DNA from 3 places in the Pseudomonas sp. NPDC090752 genome. Region 2 is predicted to be linked to each of the others. Evidence: riboswitches for the same ligand, from Rfam matches in the RefSeq annotation. Region 2 holds a riboswitch; each other region holds the start of a gene.
The links. Region 2 has a riboswitch for cobalamin ahead of ACZ6YA_RS13100 (CbtB domain-containing protein). Riboswitches for the same ligand answer to the same signal wherever they lie in the genome.
Positions count from the first base shown of each region.

Region 1: it holds a riboswitch for cobalamin, as region 2 does, so the genes downstream of both, ACZ6YA_RS21435 (ABC transporter substrate-binding protein) here and ACZ6YA_RS13100 (CbtB domain-containing protein) in region 2, are expected to answer to the same signal.
Region 3: it holds a riboswitch for cobalamin, as region 2 does, so the genes downstream of both, ACZ6YA_RS21445 (TonB-dependent receptor) here and ACZ6YA_RS13100 (CbtB domain-containing protein) in region 2, are expected to answer to the same signal.

Region 1 is NZ_JBVJLI010000018.1:95,925-101,222, reverse strand. Features, by position in the region: gene ACZ6YA_RS21445 (TonB-dependent receptor) at 1-6, shown strand, start outside; gene ACZ6YA_RS21440 (acetyltransferase domain-containing protein) at 212-1,378, shown strand; cobalamin riboswitch at 1,407-1,603, shown strand; gene ACZ6YA_RS21435 (ABC transporter substrate-binding protein) at 1,714-2,724, shown strand; gene ACZ6YA_RS21430 (FecCD family ABC transporter permease) at 2,724-3,740, shown strand; gene ACZ6YA_RS21425 (ABC transporter ATP-binding protein) at 3,737-4,525, shown strand; gene ACZ6YA_RS21420 (pseudoazurin) at 4,543-4,977, shown strand; gene ACZ6YA_RS21415 (OprD family porin) at 4,974-5,298, shown strand, end outside.
Region 2 is NZ_JBVJLI010000008.1:83,519-88,816, forward strand. Features, by position in the region: gene ACZ6YA_RS13075 (response regulator) at 1-234, opposite strand, end outside; gene ACZ6YA_RS13080 (DUF1272 domain-containing protein) at 455-697, opposite strand; gene cobM (precorrin-4 C(11)-methyltransferase) at 764-1,516, opposite strand; gene ACZ6YA_RS13090 (cobalamin biosynthesis protein) at 1,539-1,949, opposite strand; gene ACZ6YA_RS13095 (CbtA family protein) at 1,949-2,659, opposite strand; gene ACZ6YA_RS13100 (CbtB domain-containing protein) at 2,669-2,854, opposite strand; cobalamin riboswitch at 2,962-3,184, opposite strand; cobalamin riboswitch at 3,341-3,550, shown strand; gene cobW (cobalamin biosynthesis protein CobW) at 3,650-4,717, shown strand; gene cobN (cobaltochelatase subunit CobN) at 4,721-5,298, shown strand, end outside.
Region 3 is NZ_JBVJLI010000018.1:101,578-106,875, forward strand. Features, by position in the region: gene ACZ6YA_RS21445 (TonB-dependent receptor) at 1-1,766, opposite strand, end outside; cobalamin riboswitch at 1,878-2,083, opposite strand; gene ACZ6YA_RS21450 (ABC transporter ATP-binding protein) at 2,129-3,277, opposite strand; gene ACZ6YA_RS21455 (ABC transporter permease) at 3,297-4,106, opposite strand; gene ACZ6YA_RS21460 (ABC transporter permease) at 4,113-5,030, opposite strand; gene ACZ6YA_RS21465 (ABC transporter substrate-binding protein) at 5,027-5,298, opposite strand, start outside.

The DNA of each region.
Region 1 (5,298 bases), on a different contig from region 2:
TTCTGATGTAGGTTGCCTTTACCGGCCTCTTCGCGGGCAAGCCCGCTCCCACAGGTTCATCACTGAACGCGAGACAGTGGAGATCCTGTGGGAGCGGGCTTGCCCGCGAAAGGGCCAATATGAACAACACAAAAACAACTTTCATACTCAAATGAAATAGTTATAAGATAACGTTTCATTTGACATTCATTCCTGCCTGCGACCCTCTTCCATGACAAGCGCCGCCGCCACCCCCACCCTGCTCACCCAGCGCCTGCAGAGCATCGACGCCTTGCGCGGCCTGGTGATCCTGTTCATGCTGCTCGATCACGTTCGCGAGACGTTCTTCCTGCACCGCCAGGTCAGCGACCCGATGACCATCGACGCCACCGACCCGACACTGTTCGCCAGCCGCACCCTGGCCCACCTGTGCGCACCGGTGTTCGTGCTGCTGACCGGCCTGTCGGCCTGGCTGTACGGCGAGAAGTACCAGGGCCGCAGCGATGTCTCGGCGTTCCTGTTCAAGCGCGGCCTGTTCCTGGTGGTGCTGGAGTTCACCCTGGTCAATTTCGCCTGGACCTTCCAGCTGCCGCCCAGCGTGATCTACCTGCAAGTGATCTGGGCCATCGGCGTGAGCATGATCGCCCTGTCACTGCTGGTGTGGTTGCCACGCCCTGCCCTGCTGGCCGTTGGTGCCGCGATCATCGCTGGCCACAATTTGCTCGATGGCCTGCACTTCGGCGTGGAGTCGGCCATGCATGTGCCGTGGGCGATCCTGCATGACCGTGGCTGGCTGGAGTTTTCCGATAGCCTGCGCCTGCGTACTTCCTACCCGGTATTGCCTTGGATCGGCGTCATTGCCCTGGGCTATGGCCTTGGCCCATGGTTTGCCCGCGGCACAGATGCGCAGAAACGCCAGAATCGACTGCTGCTGGGGGGCGTGATCGCCCTGCTGGGCTTCGTCGTACTGCGCATGCTCAACGGCTATGGCGAGGCGCCGTGGAGCGGCTACCCAACCTTCACGCAGACGCTGATGAGCTTCTTCAACATCACCAAATACCCGCCTTCACTGCTGTTCCTTACCCTGACCCTGAGCTGCGGCCTGCTGTTGCTGCGGGCCTTCGAACGCGCCGGGCAGGCACGCTGGATCAGCGCCCTGGCGGTGTTTGGCGCGGCGCCGATGTTCTTCTACCTGCTGCACCTGTACGTACTGAAACTGCTGTACCTGGCCAGCGTCGCCCTGTTCGGTCTGAATCACGGTGACTACTTCGGCTTCGATGGTATCGGCGCGGTATGGCTGAGCGCGGTGCTGCTGGCGCTGGCGCTGTACCTGCCGGTGCAATGGTTCGCCCGGCTCAAGGCGCGCCGTCGCGACATTACCTGGCTCAAGTACTTCTGATTTAGCGTTTTCACCCGGCGCCTGATGGTCTACCATGCGGGCCGCCGGTTTCCACCACGGAAATAATAGGGAATCCCAGGCCGCCCAGGCGCGCCAAAGGGAACTGCCCCCGCAACTGTAAGTGCCGAGTTCGCTCCATCGATGCCACTGGATGACTGATCCGGGAAGGCTGGAGCCGGACGACGACGCACCAGTCAGGAGACCTGCCGGCCAACATTCACCAACCGGCGGGGTGTCCGGGATTGGCCATCAGTGTTGCCCCTGCGCCCTGCAGGGGCTCGGCGATGCCTGTCCGTGCGTTCTTCCGTGAACTGTCCGATAGGAGATCGCCCCGCATGCTGCCTCGTTTCTTCACCTTGCTCGCCGGCCTGAGCCTCACCGGTGTGGCCCAGGCCGCCGCCACCCACTACCCGCTGACCGTGGACAACTGCGGCGCGCCGCAAACCTTCGCCCACGCCCCCGAGCGTGCGGTGACCATCGGCCAGGCCGGTACCGAGATGCTCTATGCGTTGGGCCTGGGCGAAAAGCTGGCCGGCACGTCATTGTGGTTCAACAACGTGCTGCCCGAGTACAAGGCACTGAACGACAAGGTGCCGCGCCTGGCCGACAACGACCCAAGCTTCGAAGCGGTGGTCGGCAAGCGTCCGCAGTTGGTGGCCGTGCAGTTCGAATGGATGGTCGGCGCCCAGGGCGTGGTTGCGACCCGCGAACAATTCACCGAACTGAAGATCCCCACCTACCTGCTGCCCTCGGATTGCGAAGGCAAGGACAACCTGGTCGGTGCCGACGGCACGCGCCTGCAGGCCTTCCAGGTCGACAGCATCTATAAAAGCGTCAGCCAGCTGGCTGAAATCTTCGACGTACAGGACCGTGGCGCCGCGCTGAACGCCGATCTCGAAGCCCGCCTGGACGCTGCCAAGCAGCAATTGGCCGGCAAGGACCTGAGCAATACCTCAGCGCTGTTCTGGTTCTCCAGCGCCGACCTGGACATCGACCCCTACGTCGCCGGCCAGCAGGGTGTCGCCGACTTCATGCTGCGTACCCTGGGCGTGCGCAATGTGGTCAAGTCCACCGAAGAATGGCCGACCGTGGGTTGGGAAACCCTCGCCAAGGCCAACCCGACCTGGCTGATCATCGCCCGCATGGACCGCCGCCGCTTCCCGGCCGACGACTACCAGAAGAAGCTCGAATTCCTCCACAGCGACCCGGTCACCCAGCACATGGATGCGGTGAAGAACAACCGCATCATCATCCTCGACGCCGACGCCATGCAGGCCGGCATCCGCCTGTTCCGTGGCCTGCAGACCCTGTCGACGGCCTTCGCCAGCGGTAAAGCGGCCCAGTGATGAAGCGACTGCTGCCCTGCACCGCCCTGGCCCTGGTCGCCCTGCTCGCCGCCTTGCTGGCAGGCACCGCGATTGGCGAAACCACGGTGTCGCTGCGCGTGGTTTTCCAGGTACTGGCCAATCACCTTTGGCAGGCCGGTTACCCGGTCGACCCGATCGACGCTGGCATCATCTGGAACTACCGCCTGACCCGCACCTTGGTCGCCGCGGCCTGCGGCGCGGGGCTGGCGACCTGCGGGGTGATCCTGCAGGCGCTGCTGCGCAATCCACTGGCGGAACCTTACTTGCTGGGCCTCTCGGCCGGGGCCTCGACCGGCGCCGTGCTGGTCGGCCTGCTGGGCTTGGGTAGCGCGGCGTTGAGCATGTCTGGCGGCGCCTTCGTCGGTGCCCTGGCGGCTTTCGGTCTGGTGCTGGTGCTGGCCCGCGCGGCCGGCCCGAGCAGCAACAACGCCCAGGTAATCCTGGCAGGCATCGCCGGTTCGCAACTGTTCAACGCCCTGACCGCCTTCCTCATCACCAAGTCGGCCACCGCCGAGCAGGCGCGCGGCATTCTGTTCTGGCTGCTGGGCAACCTCAGCGGCGTGCGTTGGCCGTCGGTGTGGCTGGCAGTGGCGGTGGCGCTGTTCGGGCTGGCGGTGTGCCTGTGGCACCGCCGTACGCTGGACGCCTTCACCTTCGGCGCCGATTCGGCGGCATCGTTGGGCATCCCGGTGCGCCGCAGCCAGTTGCTGCTGATCAGCTGTGCGGCGTTGGTGACGGCGGTGATGGTGTCCATCGTCGGCGCCATTGGTTTCGTCGGGCTGGTCATTCCACATGCCTTGCGTCTGTTGTTGGGGCCCGCCCATAGCCGCCTGCTGCCGGCCAGTGCCCTGGGCGGTGCGTTGTTCCTGATCGCTGCCGACATGCTGTCGCGCACGCTGATCCCCGGGCAGGTGATTCCCGTCGGTGTCGTCACGGCATTGATCGGCGCCCCCGTGTTCGCGCTAATTCTGGTTAGCCGCAGGGGGCGCGCATGACAGCCATGACAACCCTGCACGTTGCCCCGCTGGCCTGCCAGGGGCTAAGCCTGCAACTGTCGGGCAACCCTGTGCTGCGCGGTATCGACCTGATGGTCATCACAGGCGAAACCCTCGGCATCGTCGGGCCTAACGGCTCGGGCAAATCCTCGCTGCTGAAACTTCTGGCCGGGTTGCGCACGCCGCATAGCGGCAACGTGCAGCTGCTCGGCGAACCTCTCGCACGCCTGCCACGCCGACGTATCGCCCAAGCCTTGGCATTGGTCGAACAACAGGCCGACACCCTCGACGCGATCAGCGTATTCGACGCCGTAGCCCTCGGCCGCACGCCGTGGTTGTCGGCCCTGGCACCGTTTTCCAAAGACGACCACGCCATCGTCGAGCAGGCCCTGGCCGACCTCGATGCCGCGCACCTGCGCACGCGCATCTGGGGTTCGCTGTCCGGCGGTGAACGCCAACGCGTACACATCGCCCGTGCCTTGGCCCAGCGCCCACAAGTGCTGCTGCTGGACGAGCCGACCAACCACCTCGATATCCAGCACCAGCTGAGCCTGCTGCAGCAGGTGCAGGCGCTGCCGGTGACCACCCTGGTGGCCTTGCACGACCTGAACCAGGCGCTCACCTGCGACCGCGTGGCGGTGCTCGATCAAGGCCGCCTGGTTGCGCTCGGCAAGCCGCTGGAAGTCCTCACTCCCGAACGCCTGCTGAGCACCTTCGGCGTGCACGCCCGCTACCTCACCGACCCCTTCGACGGCGCGCGCATCCTGCGCTTTCGCGCCCCTTGAACCAGGAAGTTCCCGTCATGCTGTTGCGCTCCACCGCCCTGCTGCTCGCCAGCGCCCTGCTGCCCTTTGCCGCCCTGGCCGAAGTGCATGAAGTGAAGATGCTCAACCGCGGCACGGCGGGCGCCATGGTCTACGAACCGGATCACTTGCGCATCGCAGCGGGCGATACCGTGCGCTTCGTGCCGACCCAGAGCGGCCACAACGCGGCCAGCGTGCCTGGGTTGCTGCCAAACGGCGCCGAGGTGTTCAAGAGCAAACTGAACCAGCCGTACGAGCACACCTTCACGGTGCCAGGGCTGTACGGCATCCAGTGCATTCCGCACCTGGCGATGGGCATGGTGATGCTGATCCAGGTGGGCGAAACCGGTTCGACCGCACTACCTTCAGCGTTGCCGGCACGGGCGCAAGCGCGCTTCGCGGCGCAACTGCAGCAACTGGAGGCCGGGCAATGAGTCGTCTGCTGCTGGCCCTGCCGCTGCTGAGCCTCGCCCCCTTGGCGATGGCCGAGTCGGCGCAGTCGCAAAGCAATGGCCTGCTCGAAGACAGCACCTGGAGCATCCTCAACCGCACGGTGTTCGACCAACGTGACTACAAACACGGTGGGCGCAACAGCGCTGCGCGCAATGCCTACAAACCGCGCAGCGAACGCAATGGCCTGGCGGAGGAATGGGCCTACGGCCTGATGGGTACTTTCCAGTCCGGCTTCACCCAGGGGCCGATCGGAGTGGGCGTGGATGCCCACGCCTATCTTGGCGTACAGCTCGACAGTGGTG
Region 2 (5,298 bases):
CATGATCTTGGGCGAATGCTCGAGCTGCTGCAGGCGTTTGATCACCTCCATCCCGTCGAGACCAGGAAGGCCGATGTCCAGGACCACGACGTCGGGTTGCAGCTTGCGTGCTACCTGCGCCACTTCGCTGCCGTTGTCGACTTCACCTATGACTTGAAAGCGCTCGCGCTCAAGCAGCATGCGTACGGCAAATCGAACGGTTGAGTGGTCATCGACGATCAGCACGGTTGTCATGAGGATAACTCCTGTCGGAATGTGGGCCGTTTCCCTGGGCTAATCAGGAATACGTCTGCAAGATCTTTCTGCAGCGCAGCACGATACGTCCATTCCGACGCCTTGGTAATGGCGAGTATAGATCCGTTGACTAATGAGGTTGGCGTTGTCGAAAAATCCTACAAAAATGCCTGAAAACAGGCATCTTCGGGTTGAATTCGACGTCACTTGCAATGATTGGTTACTTACAGCCAGCGTGGGGTTTCAGGACGCGCTGGGTCGAAGCAGGATTGTTACTCAAGGACTGGCCGACGCGGGGGGGGCGAGCAAGCAACTGGCCGGAGCAGTTGGGGCAGCGACCATGGAAGTGAGTGTCGGCACAACGGCGGCAGAAGGTGCATTCGAACGAGCAGATCAGCGCATCAGGGCTATCGCCCGGCAGATCGACATTGCAGCATTCGCAATTAGGGCGTAGCGCCAGCATGGGCATGACTCCAGTCCGTGGTTAGGAACCTGGAGTCTGCTCCGGCCATTGGCTGCTTGGCAACGGTTAGTCGCCTGGCCGATAGAGGTGCGAATGTCCGGCGCGATACAAGGCAGAGGCGGTGAACGGCGCGTCACCCAGCACGTGCCCGACGAGGATCAGTGCCGTGCGACGAAAGCCTTTGGCGCCAACCTGTTCGACGATATCGCCGAGGGTGCCGCGCACCCAGTCCTGGTCCGGCCAGGTCGCGCGGTGCACCACGGCCACAGGGCAGCCGCTGCCGTAATGGGGCAATAGTTCGTCGACGATCCGTGCCAGGTGCTTGACACCTAGGTGGATGGCCAAGGTGCTGCCATGCCGGGCAAGGTCGCCCAGTTGCTCCCCGGCTGGCATCGGCGAGCTGTCGCCGTAACGCGTGAGGATGACGGTCTGCGCTACTTCCGGCAGGGTCAGCTCGCAGCCCAGCAAGGCGGCGCTGGCGGCGGTGGCCGTGACCCCGGGGATGATCTGGTAATCGATACCCTGTTCGCGCAGGTGGTGGATCTGCTCGCCGATAGCCCCATACAGACTGGGGTCGCCACTGTGTACGCGGGCCACGTCCTGGCCTTTTGCATGCGCTGAGCGCATGGCGTCGATGATTTGTTCCAGGTGCAGTTCGGCACTGTTGATGAGCGTTTCGGCCTGATGGCCTTCGAGTACGGCGGCGGGTACCAGGGAGCCGGCGTATATGATCACTGGGCATTGACGAATCAGCCGTTGCCCCTTGACCGTTATCAGTTCGGGGTCACCGGGGCCGGCACCAATGAAGTAGACCGTCATGAGAAATCCTTGGATGTTGCGATTAATCGCCGCAGGCGAGGGCGAGGGTGGCAGTGCCGAGCGTCTGCCGTGTCACCCGAAGCGTGACACGGCCGTGATCAAGATGCGCCAAGGCCAGCGCTGTGCTCTCCGCAACGCCCCAGCAGCCACTGTGGGCGAAGGCTTTCGCGGAGCGGTGGCTGAGCAGGGGCTCGAACGCCTGCAGCTGGTTGGCCTCGAATATAACCAACGGCAGGTTGAGGCGTTTGGCAAGTTGTTGCAGGCCACGCTCGTCGGCTTTCAAGGCGATGCTGGCGATGCCCTGCAACGCAGACAGCGCCAGACCATGGCGGTCCAGCGCTTGGCGCAGCAGGGCGTCGAGCGCATCCGCCGGGCAGCCTCGGCGGCAACCGAAGCCGGCGTACAGCGCCACCTGCGGCTGTTCGCTGGCCATCAGGCCTGGCTTGAGCGGCGATACAACCAGGCACTGAGCAGTCCCAGGGCCAGCCAGAAGGCGGCATTGGTCAGCCACGAAGCGATCTTGAACTGAGTTTCCAGGGCTTCAGGGGCCAGGCTTGCGTGGACATCGGGCTGTGGTGCGCCAATGACATGGGGCATCACCAGCAATGCCACGCCGAGCGCCTTGAGCAGCCAGTGCCGGGCAAACACCAGCAGCGCCAGGCCGATGGCGGTGCTGGCAGCGGTACCGATCCACCAGCTCTGACGCAGGCCGAGGTCGGCGGCGGCAGTGCCGGGCAGCTCAGGCGGCAGTCCCAGAGTGGGCGCCAGGCAGAACACGGCGAAGCCGGCCAGGCCCCAGAGCGCGCCAGTGCTGACTCGGTTGGGCTCGCGCAGGCTGTACAGGGCCGCGAGAATCAGCGCAAAGCCGACGGCGACGACCAGGTTGCCACCGGTGGTGGAGAGGATGCGCTGCCAGCCGTCTTCCGGCGACCAGGCCTCTTCGCTGTGTTCATGCCCGGCTGCATGTTCATGGGCAACGGCTGCTTCACCGTCATGGCTGTGCTGCTCGACGGCAGGCGCCGCCGACTCGTAGGTTTCCGCCTGCAGAATCAGCGGAGCCACCCAGAAACTTTGCAGCAGGGTGAGCAGCAAGGCTGCAAGCAGGCCGCTGAACCCGGCGGTGCGGGCAATGCGCTTGATCATGGGGCGGTCTCAGTGGCAGGGGAAGGCGGCGCTGTGGCGGGTGTCGTGCGCGGCATTGTGCACGGCTTCGAGGTGCGAAAAACCGGCGAAGTAGACCAGGCACAGGCCCAGCAGGCTGGCGGCGGCGGCGATGACCACGCGCTGGCTGAGGGTGACGGGAGTGGCGATAGCGTGCTTGGTGCTGGTGATGGGCATGACGCGTTCCTCTGCTTTGCTTTTGTATGGGCAACGGGGCACAGGCGAGCGCGACAACCCCGGGCTTGAATGGCCCAGGGGAATGCGACAGCGCCCGCCCACCGCGGGGTGTTCATGAACGCCAGGCCGGTCTCCGGGCTTGCGAGGAGGAGCAGGGCTCCTGGTAAAGCGTCACCTTCCCATGCCGTACTGCGTGGCACAGTGGTCCAGACGTTTCACTCGCTTACCGTTGCGGGGGCAGCACCGGGTTTGTCGCGCCCTGGTGAGGGCTTGCGACGCACCGGTTTCCCGTTTCACCCCCGTGGGGGCACCTGAACGCGAGGTGTAAGGAGAGCACGGGGGAGGGTTTGCGTCAATTGGTGAGGTGGTGTGTAGTGTTCGCTTGAGTTTTATGTTGCTCTTGAGATCGAGCGCCGCCCGCGCGGCGCTCGATCTCAGGGGCAGCACAAATCTCAAGCCATGAGTTGACCAGCCACCACCCCCCGCGTAGCCTTGCCGCTTCGAGGTTCTTCGGCCACGCCGAAGCTAAGACGGGAACGCGGTACAAGCCGCGGCTGCCCCCGCAACTGTAAGCACCGAAACGGATCGACACAGCCACTGCGCCCTGGCGCGGGAAGGCGTCATCCCGCCAGCCCCTGTTCAATGAGGGGGCGCAACGGTGCAAGCCAGGAGACCTGCCTCGTGACGTTTTCGACTTTCAACCGGGCGGGGTGATCCGGTGGCGAACGAGCCCGGCCACCTGGCCCGCGGCTTTCGTCCCGCATGCCCGCGCCATCCTGCCAAGGGCAACGCGACATGAAAACACTGGCCAAGCTCCCCGTCACCATCGTCACCGGCTTCCTCGGCTCGGGCAAGACCACCTTGCTCCGGCATATGTTGGACAACGCCCAGGGCCGCCGCATCGCGGTCATCGTCAACGAATTCGGTGAGCTCGGCATCGACGGCGAAATCCTCAAACAGTGCAGCATCGGCTGCACCGAGGAAGAGGCCAGCGGCCGGGTCTATGAGTTGGCCAACGGCTGCCTGTGCTGCACCGTTCAGGAAGAGTTCTTCCCGGTAATGCGCGAGCTGGTGGCGCGCCGCGGCGACCTCGATCACATCCTCATCGAAACCAGCGGCCTGGCCCTGCCCAAGCCGCTGGTGCAAGCCTTCCAGTGGCCGGAAATCCGTAACGCTTGCACGGTTGATGCGGTCATTACCGTCGTTGACAGCCCGGCCGTAGCCGCCGGCACCTTCGCCGCCTATCCGGACCAGGTCGACGCCCAGCGCAAACTCGACCCCAACCTGGACCATGAATCGCCCCTGCATGAGCTGTTTGCCGATCAGCTGGCCAGCGCCGACCTGGTGGTGCTGAACAAAGCCGACCTGATCGACGCCGAGGGCCTGGCCAAAGTGCGCGCTGAGGTTGCCGAAGAACTGCCGCCTGCGGTCAAGGTGATCGAAGCCAGCAGCGGGCGCTTGCCGCTCGAAGTGCTGCTGGGCGTGGGCGCGGAGTCGGAGGCGCACATCGATGGCCGCCGTACTCACCATGATTCGCACCACGACGGCGACGATCATGACGACCACGACCATGACGCCTTCGATTCCATCTCCATTGACCTGCCTGAGGCCGACGAAGCCCTGTTGCTCGATGCGCTGACGCAGTTGGTGGTGGAGTTCGGGATCCTGCGCGCCAAGGGCTTCGCGGCCATCCCCGGCAAACCGATGCGCCTGCTGGTACAGGGCGTGGGCACCCGCTTCGACAAGCACTTCGACCGCGCCTGGCGTAGCGACGAGCCGCGCATCACGCGCCTGGTGCTGATCGGCCAGGACCTGGATGCCGTGCAATTGGAAGCGCGCCTGCGCCAAGCCCTGGGCGCCTGACCCATGCACCTGCTGCGGACCCAGCCCGGCGGTTTCGTGCCGGACGACAGCATCGCCGACCTCGGCCAGACGCCCGCCGAACTGGTGATCCTCTGCAGCGGCGATTCGCACCTTGCATTGCTCGCTGAAACTGCCGAGCAACTGCCGGATGACTACCCCAGCCTGCGCCTGGCCAACCCCATGCAAGTGCAGAACCATGCCTCGGTCGACCTGTACATCGACGAGGTACTGCGCCATGCCAAGGTGATCCTGGTGTCGTTGCACGGCGGCGTCGGTTACTGGCGCTATGGGGTCGAGCAATTGGTCGAACTGGCCTCGCGCGGGGTGCAGTTGATCCTGGTGCCGGGTGACGACCGGCCCGACCCCGAGCTGACCGGCCTTGGCACGGTCACTGGCGAGCCGGCCGAGCGCCTGTGGCATTACTTGCGCCAAGGCGGCAAGGCCAACGCGGTCAACCTGTTCAAGTGCCTGGCCAATCAGTGGCTGGGCCGTGATTACAGTTGGGATGCGCCGCAGCCATTGCCACGCACCTCGATCTACCACCCGCACATACCCGCTGCCGCCCTGGAGGACTGGTACGC
Region 3 (5,298 bases), on a different contig from region 2:
TACTTGGCACGCACCAGCGAAGCATTGGCTGAGACCTGCCACTGTTGCGGCAAGGCCAGTTCCAGAGTCGCCTCCAGGCCATCGGAAGTCTGCTGTCCAGCCTGCTGTTTCTCGTGGGTCAGCGGGTCGTCCACCAGCAGCTTCTTCTTGACGATATGGAAGGCGGCCAGCGTCCACTCGCCGCGACCGTCCCAGAAGCGCTGCTTGAGGCCCAGCTCAGTCTGCTTCGACTCGGTCAGGTCGTAGTTCATCTGCGTCGGGCTGAGGCTGACCAGGTTGTTCACCCCGTCCTCGCTGGTGGAATACTGGCCGTACAGCGACAGGTTGTCGGTGGCTGCGAACACCAGCCCGGCGCGCCAGTTGCCGCCGTTCAGGCTGCGGTCGCTGCGGGTGTCGTTGATGAGGTTGTCGCGGTCGATGTGGTTCTGGTCGCGCCGCACGCCGGTCACCAGCGACAGGCGTTCGGTCAGCTGCAGGCGGTTTTCGGCGAACAGGGCGAAGGTGTGGGTAGTGGACAGGGTTTGCGGGCGTGTCGGCGAGTCGCTGTGGAAATACCCGGGTGCCGGCTGCCACGGGTCGATGTAGTCGCCGCCAACATCGTTGTATGGCGAGTTGCTGTCGACGTTGAAACGCACCTTGTTGTACTCGGCGCCGACCACGGTCTTGCTCGCCAGGCCGAACAGCGAATGGTCGAAGGTGAAGGTCTGGCGGTCGCCGATCTGCTCCTGGTTGTGCTTGATTTCCAGGTAACTCTGGCGCAGCAGCTGCTCGCGGTCGGCGTCCCAGCTGTAGTCCTCGGCGTTGCGCCAGTGACGGCGGCTCTTGATGTAGTAGAGCTGGTTGCTGGTGCTGAGTTGGTCGTTGATCGTCCAGTCGGTGGTGAAGCGGGTCCACTCGTCATGGTAGCGCTGCACATCGTTTTGAATGTTGTAGTTCTTCTTGCGCAGGCTGCTGCGGTAATGGCCATCGATCAGTGGCGTGCCATAGTAATTGGCCGGCTCGGCATCGCCGCGCTCGTGGGCCAGGGTGAAGCTGAGGTCGTCGCTGGCGTCGAAACGCAGTGCGGCGCTCAGGGCCAGGCTGCGCGAGTCGGTGCGGTCGACCCAGCCGTTGCCGGCCTGCTGGTTGAGGGTGAGGCGATAGCTCAGGCGTTCGCTGAGGCTGCCGCCGCTGTCCAGGCCCAGTTGCTGGCGGTCCCAGGAGCCGTAGCCCAGGCGCAGGTGGTTGCGGATGTCGCCGCTGAAGGGCTTTTTCGGGATCACGTTGATCACCGCACCGGTGGCGCCTTCGCCATACAGCACCGAAGCCGGGCCGCGGATCACATCGATGCGCTCGACCATCCACGGGTCGACCGGGAAGGTCTGGGTGCCGGCACCGGTATACAGGCGCGCGCCGTCGAACAGCGTCATCACCGAGCCATGCCCGGTAAAACCGCGTGCCGAAAGGCCGGTGCCGCCATCGCCGGGGCTGCCGACGAAGGTGATGCCCGGCGAGCGGGTCACGGCGTCCTGCACGGTGAGGTTGTTGCGTTGCTGGATCTGCTCGGCAGTGATCGTGCTGGTGCTGGCCGGTGTCTCCAGGGCACTGAGGTTCAGCCGTGAGCCGGCCTGGGTCGGCGTGGCAAGGTCGACCTGGTGTGCATCGAGGGTGTCGGTGATGGCCGTGGAAGGCAGCGCCAGCACGGTGTTGTCATGGTCATCGGCCAGGGCTGGCAGGGCGACGGCCAGGCAGGCCGCCAGGGGGTGGAGCTTGAGGGAACGGGACATGTCTTTCCACTAACAGCAGGAATGAATGGATCCCGGTGGAAAACACGCAAAGGCACAACCACGCACGCAGGCGCGCACGCGGATACCGGCCTGCGCCCGCCCACCGCGGGTTGCCAAGTGAAGCTTCAGGCCGGTCTCCGGGCTTGCGAGGGTCAGGACGCCTTCACCTTCCCATGCAGGCGCACAGTGGTGTGTCGAAGGCCTCACTCGCTTACCGTTGCGGGGGCAGCGCCGGACTTGTCGTGAACCACGACGCACCGGCTTCCCGTTTCACCCTGCGCACGGCGGCGCAGGACACCTGAAACTGGCGCGCATCTGACCATTGGTCGGGGCGCGCGTCAATCATTTACCTGCCGTGACGGTCAGTGTGCGCCGGCCGACTTGCTCAGGTCGCTTTCCGCCCACTCGGTGTAGATGCACGCATCGGCCACCGCCCAGCGGACCTTCACGGTATCGCCAGGCTGCATCGGCATGCCGGCAGCCGACAGTGCTTTCACCGTCAGTTCGGTGCCGCCTGGAGTCATCACGTGGCAGGTCTGGCTTTCGCCGAGGAACAGCACTTCGCCGACCTTGGCGACGACTTCGTTCCAGCCCGCGGGCAACGGTTCGCGCGCGGCCTGCTCGGTGGTCAGGGCCAGGGCCTTTTCCGGGCGCACCATGATCAGCGCGTCCTGCCCGGCCGCCAGGCCTGGGGTCAGGCGGATCGCCACCGGTTGGCCTTCAAAGCTGCCGGCACCATGACTGCTGGCCTTGATGCGCAGGAAGTTCGAGTTACCCAGGAACGAGGCGACGAAGGCATTCGGCGGGTTCTGGTAAAGGTCGTAACCGGTACCCAGGCCAACGATCTTGCCGTGGCTGAAGATGGCGATGCGCTGGGACAGGCGCATGGCTTCTTCCTGGTCGTGGGTCACGTAGACGATGGTGATGCCCAGCCGGCGGTGCAGCTGGCGCAGTTCATCCTGCAGGTCTTCGCGCAGCTTCTTGTCCAGCGCGCCGAGCGGCTCGTCCATCAGCAGGATGCGCGGCTCGTACACCAGCGCTCGGGCAATCGCCACGCGCTGCTGTTGGCCACCGGACATCTGCGAGGGCTTGCGGTGGGCGAATTTCTCCAGTTGCACCAGCTTGAGCATGGCGTCGACCCGCTTGTTGATCTCGGCGGCGCCGAGCTTGCGGATGGCCAACGGGAATGCGATGTTGTCGCGCACGTTCAGGTGTGGGAACAGCGAGTAGCGCTGGAACACCATGCCGATATCACGCTTGTGCGGCGGCACGTTCACCAGCGACTGGCCTTCGACCAGGATCTCGCCGCTGCTGGGGGTTTCGAAGCCGGCCAGCATCGACAGGGTGGTGGACTTGCCCGAGCCGCTGGAGCCGAGGAAGGTGAGGAACTCGCCGTCCTGGATCTCAAGGTCCAGGTTGTCCACGGCGGTGAAGTCGCCGTAGTGCTTGTTCAGGCCGCGCAGGCTGACTAGGGTCTGGCTATGCGCGTTGTCTTTGATCACTGCACTCATTGTTGTTTTCTCCGCGCAATCAAGCGTTGACTTCGGTGCGCCGGCGTAAGGCGGCGGCAATGACCATGACCAACAGCGACAGGCCGATCAGCAGCGTCGAGGCGACGGCGATTACCGGGCTCAGGTCCTGGCGCAGGGTGGTCCACATTTTCACGGGCAGGGTTTGCAGGTCGGGGCTGGCCATCATCACGCTGAGCACCACCTCATCCCACGACACCAGGAAGGCGAACAGGCCGCCGGCGATCATCCCCGGGCGAATCGCCGGGAAGGTCACCTTGAAAATTGCCTGCAGGCGCGAAGCGCCGCAGATCACCGCGGCATCCTCGATCGACTGGTCAAACAGCTTCAGCGAGTTGATGATCGAGATGATGGTGAAGGGCAGGGCGACGATCACATGGCTGACCACGAAGGCGAACAGCGTGCCGGTGTAGCCCAGCTTGAGAAACAGCGCGTAGACCGCAACGGCGATGATCACCAGCGGCACGATCATCGGCATGGTGAACAGCCCGTAGAGCATCTCGCGGCCGGGGAAACGGCCACGCACCAGGGCAAATGCGGTAGGCAGGCCCAGCAACACGGCGGCGATGGTCGTCAGCACGGCCACCTTGAGGCTGGCCAGCGCAGCATCCATCCACTCAGGGTTGGCGAAGAACTGCACATACCACTTGAAGGTCCAGCCCGGTGGCGGGAATACCAGCCACTGCGACGAGCCGAACGACAGCAGGATGATGAATACCACCGGCAGCAGCAGGAACGCCGCGATGACCCCGGTGGTCAGGTACAGGCCCGTGCGCAGCGGGCGGCCCATGGCATTGGGAGACAGAAGCATGGCGGATTACCTCGCGTTGCCGACCGGGGATTCCGGCTGCAGCTTCAGGTACAGGTAGAAGAGCACCAGGGTGATCACCACCAGCAGTGCGGCGGCGGCGCTGGCCAGGCCCCAGTTGAGGAACGACTGCACCTGCTGAATGATGAATTCGGGCAACATCATGTTCTGCGCGCCGCCGAGCAAGGCCGGGGTGACGTAGTAACCGAGCGACATCACGAACACCATCAGCGCACCCGAGAACAGCCCCGAGCGGCACAGCGGCAGGAACACCTTCCAGAAGTTGGTCCATGGGCTTGCACCGCAGATCGAGCCGGCCTGCAGCACCATTGGGTCGATGGCGTGCATGGTCGCCTGCAGCGGCAGCACGATGAACGGGATCATGATGTAGCTCATGCCGATCACCACGCCGGTCAGGTTGTGCACCATTTCCAGCGGCGCATCGATGATGCCCATGGCCATCAACGCCTTGTTGATCACCCCCGAACTCTGCAGCAGCACCAGCCACGAGTAGGTGCGCGCCAGCAGGCTGGTCCACATCGACAGCAGCACGATGTTCAACAGCCAGCGGCCCCAGCCGTTGGGCACCAGGGTGATCGCCCAGGCCAGCGGGAAGCCCAGCAGTACGCTGATCAGGGTGACCACACCGGCCACCGAGAAGGTGTTGAACAGCACCCGTGCATAGGCCGAGTTGGCGAACAGCTGCTCGTAGTTGCCCAGCCCCGGCACCGGCTCCAGCACCCCGCGCAGCAGCAGGCCAATCAGCGGGGCGAAGAAGAACAGGCCAAGGAACAGCAGGGCCGGCAGCAGGTTACGGCTGCCTTTCCAACGCCGGCTCATGGGTTCGCGCCGGGGTGCGGTTTGCGGGGCGCCGGTGCCCGTGGGGGCACCTTGCGCGTTCTGCAGGGCGTTGATGGCGACTTTCATTTGACCAACCACTCATTCCAGCGCGCAGCGATGGCTTGGCCGTTCTTCGCCCAGTAGGCGAAGTCCAGCGTGACCTGGTCCTGGGCGTAGGCGGTCGGCAGGTTCTGCGCCAGGTCCTTGTCGAGCTTGGCGACGCTGTCGACGTTGACCGGGGCGTAGGCGGTCTTGTTGGCGAACTCGGCCTGGCCTTCGGCACTGCTGGCATTGGCCAGGAACTTCATGGCCGCGTCCTTGTTCTTGGCGCCTTTGGGGATAACCAGGAAGTCGG